2 regions of the Streptomyces sp. NPDC048751 genome follow, and region 2 is predicted to be linked to the other one. Evidence: riboswitches for the same ligand, from Rfam matches in the RefSeq annotation. Region 2 holds a riboswitch; the other holds the start of a gene.
What was found. A riboswitch is a leader RNA that binds a small molecule or an ion and turns the genes downstream of it on or off. The one in region 2 is predicted to bind cobalamin.
Positions count from the first base shown of each region.

Region 1: linked by a shared signal. The riboswitch ahead of ACGFNV_RS34270 (CbtB-domain containing protein) and the one ahead of ACGFNV_RS24610 (HoxN/HupN/NixA family nickel/cobalt transporter) in region 2 are both predicted to bind cobalamin.

Region 1 covers NZ_JBICUX010000013.1:74,225-76,360, forward strand. The annotation lists gene ACGFNV_RS34265 (histidine phosphatase family protein) at 120-698, opposite strand; cobalamin riboswitch at 813-960, shown strand; gene ACGFNV_RS34270 (CbtB-domain containing protein) at 997-1,218, shown strand; gene ACGFNV_RS34275 (CbtA family protein) at 1,244-2,008, shown strand.
Region 2 covers NZ_JBICUX010000007.1:473,821-475,956, reverse strand. The annotation lists gene ACGFNV_RS24610 (HoxN/HupN/NixA family nickel/cobalt transporter) at 1-941, opposite strand, end outside; cobalamin riboswitch at 968-1,194, opposite strand; gene ACGFNV_RS24605 (LAETG motif-containing sortase-dependent surface protein) at 1,285-2,136, opposite strand, start outside.

The DNA.
Region 1 (2,136 bases), on a different contig from region 2:
GCAAGGCTGCCGCAGGTCCGGTCGCCGACGCGCTATCGGACAGCGGGTGGGTCACGGGGTGGGTCGCGAAGCGCCGAGGCCCGCGACCGTCTGATCCAAGCCCCTCCGGGGTGAGCGGCTCAGTGTGCCGCCCCGCCCAGCGGGTGTCCGACCGTGACGTTCCAGCGGCCCGATCTGCCGCTGAGTTCGACGGCTGTGAGGGGTGGGACGTCTGTGCGCCACAGGGACTGGTCCGGTGCGCCGAGGGCGCGGACGATCGCGGCTCGGGACACCTCCGGCTCGACGACGGCGATGGTCCGCCCCGACGTACCGGCAGCCGTTTCCAGCCAGGCGGCCACGCGGTCGCACAGCGTCCGCACCGACTCCCCGCCGTGCGGGGCGGAGCCCGGATCCGACAGCCACTCGGCGAGAGCCGCGGGTTCGGCCGCGCTCACCTCCGCCAGGGTCGCCCCGCGCCAGCGGCCCGCGTCGAGCCCCGCGAGCTCGGGCCCGGTCGCGGCGTCGAGCCCGAGCGCCTCGGCCGTCTCGCGGCAGCGCGCGGTAGGAGAGGACCAGGCCCTCTCCCAGGCCGGCAGGGTGCCCGCGGCGGCCCGGGCCCGGCGCAGCCCCGCCGGGTCGAGGGGGCAGCCGTCGTCGAAGCGGGCCTCCCGCAGCGCCGCGCTGATCGCCGGTGAGATCAACATCACTCGGCTTGTCATGCCCACTCCGTCATCCTCGTCACTCCCGCGCTCAACACCCCTCCATATACGGTGACTTGACGGGTGACCAGTCCCGTCCGGGCGCACGCGGCCGAACACGCGCCCTTGGCCGATTCCCTGCGTCGCGGTACGGTCACGTCGAAACCGACGACGGTACGTGGAAGCCGGTGGGAATCCGGCACGGTCGCGCCACTGTATGCCGGGCACGCACTGCGGTGCGGGCCGGGTGAGTCAGACCCGCGTCCGTCGTCCTGTGCACCACCGATACGGGACGCGAGTTCCCCCAGGAGGTCCTGCCATGGCGCAGTCCGCCGTCCAGCCGAGCGCTGCCCCCACTGCCGTACCCGAGAAGCTGCCGATCGGCGCGATCGTCCCCTGGGCGGTCTTCTTCGGCATCCTGATGCTGGTCCTGCTCTACTTCGTCGGCGCCGAACAGGGCGCCACCTCCGTGATGTCCGGCGAGGACGTCCACGAGTGGGTGCACGACGCGCGCCACCTGCTCGGCTTCCCCTGCCACTGACGGCCGGGGAAGGACGTACCCGCCCATGAACTCCACCACGGTCCGCACCCTCCTGGTGCGGGGCATGCTCGCGGGCCTCGCCGCGGGCCTGCTCGCCCTCGTCGTCGCCTACTTCCTGGGCGAGTCGAGGGTCGACGCCGCCATCGCCTTCGAGGAGGCGCACGCCCACCACCACGGGGGAGGCGCCGAACCCGTCAGCCGCACGATGCAGTCCACCGCGGGCCTGTCCACCGGTGTCCTCGTCTACGGCGTCGCGTTCGGCGGCATCGCCGCCCTCGCGTACTGCTTCGCCCTCGGCCGCATCGGTCGCTTCGGGCCGCGCGCGAGCGCGCTGCTCCTGGCGACGGCCGGCCTGGTCGCGGTGTACGTCGTGCCGTTCCTGAAGTACCCCGCCAACCCGCCCGCCGTCGGCGACCCCGACACGATCGGACAGCGAACGACCCTCTATTTCCTAATGGTGGTGCTGAGCGTCCTGCTCGCCGTCGCCACCGTCATCCTGGGCCGGCGCCTTGCGCCGCGCCTGGGCAACTGGAACGCGACCCTCGTCGCGGGCGCGTTCTTCGTCCTGGCCGTCGGGCTGGCGTACGCCTTCCTGCCGTCCTTCAACGAGGTCCCCGAGCACTTCCCGGCCACCCTGCTGTGGCAGTTCCGCCTGGCGGCACTCGCCGTGCAGGCCACCCTGTGGACCACCTTCGGGCTGGTCTTCGGGCTGCTCGCGGAACGCGTCCTCGCGCCACGGACCACGGCGCAGGAGGTCGCCGCCGCACGGCCGACTCCCGTGGCATCGTGACCGGTTCCCGGTAGAACAGGCCCTCGGCGCCCGGGCCGAGGGCCTCTTCATGTCTCCCCGCCATTCCCAATTATTGGAACACGTTCTACCGTGTGCGCCGTCAGGACCGGCCCAGGGGAGCCAGGAGG
Region 2 (2,136 bases):
TCGTCGCGCAGGTCGAGCTTGTCGTGGAGGACGCCGACGAGTTCGATCGTGCCGATGAAGAAGGCGACGGCGATGGACAGGCCGGTGATGGTGAGGTTGTAGAAGACCTTGCGGACGGGGTTGGAGAACGCCCACTGGTAGGCGAAGTTCATGAACGTGCCGTCGAGGGTGTCGAACAGGCTCATGCCGGCGGCGAAGAGGAGCGGCAGGCACAGCACCGCGTACCAGGGCAGGCCCGCCGCCGCGCCCGAACCGGCCATCACCATCAGCGTGACCTCGGTCGCGGTGTCGAAGCCGAGGCCGAAGAGGAAGCCCAGCGGGTACATCTGGCCGGGGCGCGAGATGGACTTGGTGAGGCGGCCGAGGATCCGGTTCATGAATCCCCGCGAATCCAGGTGCTGTTCGAGCTCCGTCTCGTCGTACGCGCCCGCCCGCATCGCCCGGAACACCCTCAGGATGCCCACCAGGGCGACCAGGTTGAGGGCGGCGATGAGGTAGAGGAACGTGCCGGAGATCGTCGTACCGAGGAAGCCCAGGACCTGGTGGGTGCCCGAGTCCTCGTTCATGACCCGGCCGGCCAGCTGGGTGCCGCCCGCGATCAGCAGGGCGAGCAGGACGACCACACTGGAGTGGCCGAGCGCGAACCAGAAGCCCACCGACACCGGCCGCTTGCCGTCGGCCATCAGCTTGCGGGTGGTGTTGTCGATCGCGGCGATGTGGTCGGCGTCGAAGGCGTGCCGCATGCCGAGGGTGTAGGCGGTGATGCCGAGGCCGATGCCGAAGGCCTTGTCGCCGACCTCGTAGTGGCCTGGGACGACCAGCAGGAACAGGATGCCGAACGCGACGACGTGCAGGGCGGCGATGACCGCCATCAGCACTGCCGTCCGCACGGTGTCCTCACGCCGCCAGCGGAAGGAAGCAGGCGAGACAGGCTCGGTCATACGGTCAGCTCCAGCACCTCGTGGATCACTTCGTGAGATGCCGTGGCCGGTCTCCTGGCGTGGGGGCACCACCCGCTCGAGCGAAGCCGAGAGTGGGGGAGGGTGCACGCGCCCGGCCCTGCCTTCCCGGCCGCCTCACGGCGACCAGTGACTGTCCCTCACGGGACGCGGGCCGGGAACTCCCCGATCACAGTGGCGAGTGCCGCGCCGGCTTCACACCGACTTCCCGAACACCACGACCCGCCCACACTAGGTCCTCACCGACGCTCCCGCACAGCCGGGTGGGGCCGGGGCCCGGGGCAGCGCCCCCGGCCCCCGGCCCCCGTGTCCCGCTGCCTCGTTGCTACGAGCGACCCGCCGCCCTGCGTCGGCGCGTCGCCAGGACGATGGCGGCGCCGCCCGCGAGCAGCGCGGCCGCGCCGATGGCGATCGGGGTGGTGTTGCTGTTGGCGCCCGTTTCCGCGAGGTCACCGCCGCCGCCGTGCGGGGTGGGGGCGGCCGGGGGAGTGCTGGACTCGGAGTCGCTCGGCGGCTGGGTGGAGGTCGAGCCGGAGGGGGTCGGGGTGGCAGGGGGCTCGGTCTCGGCCGGCGGGGTCGCGGACTCGCTCGCCGGGGGCGTGGTGGGCGTCGCGGGAGCCGAGGGCGGGGTGGAGGCGGGCGGGGTGGTCGCGGGCGGCGTCTCGATGGTCGTGCAGTCCTGCTTGCCGCCGTTCCAGGCCGCGATCAGCTTGTCCTTGATCACCGGGCGGTCCGGCCCCTTGGGCAGCTCACCGTGCTCGAAGCCGTCCTTCGCGTCGAGCCTGCCGTCGAACTTCTTGGCACCCCGGTAGAGGTCGATCTGCGCGTAGCAGCCCGCGTCCGGCACCGCGATGTCGAGGGACTCGGTCTGGCCGGGCTTGACCGTCACCGTGTCGAAGTCGACGAAGACCTGCTCACCGGAGGTGTTGAAGTTCGCGCCGTGGGCGAGGAAGGAGGACAGGGAAGCGGTGCAGGTGCTCGCGTCCCCGGCGGTGCGGACCTTGATGTGGACCTTGCCGTCCTCGGTCGGCTTGAGGTTCTGGTCGTCGACCTTGACCGAGTCGAAGAAGGCGACCCCGTCCAGGGAGAATTGGCAGCGGTCCGTGCCGGTCTCCGTGCCCGCGCCGGTGCCCGGCTGGTACGCCCCGCCGGACTTCCAGCCGTCCCCGCCGGGCTC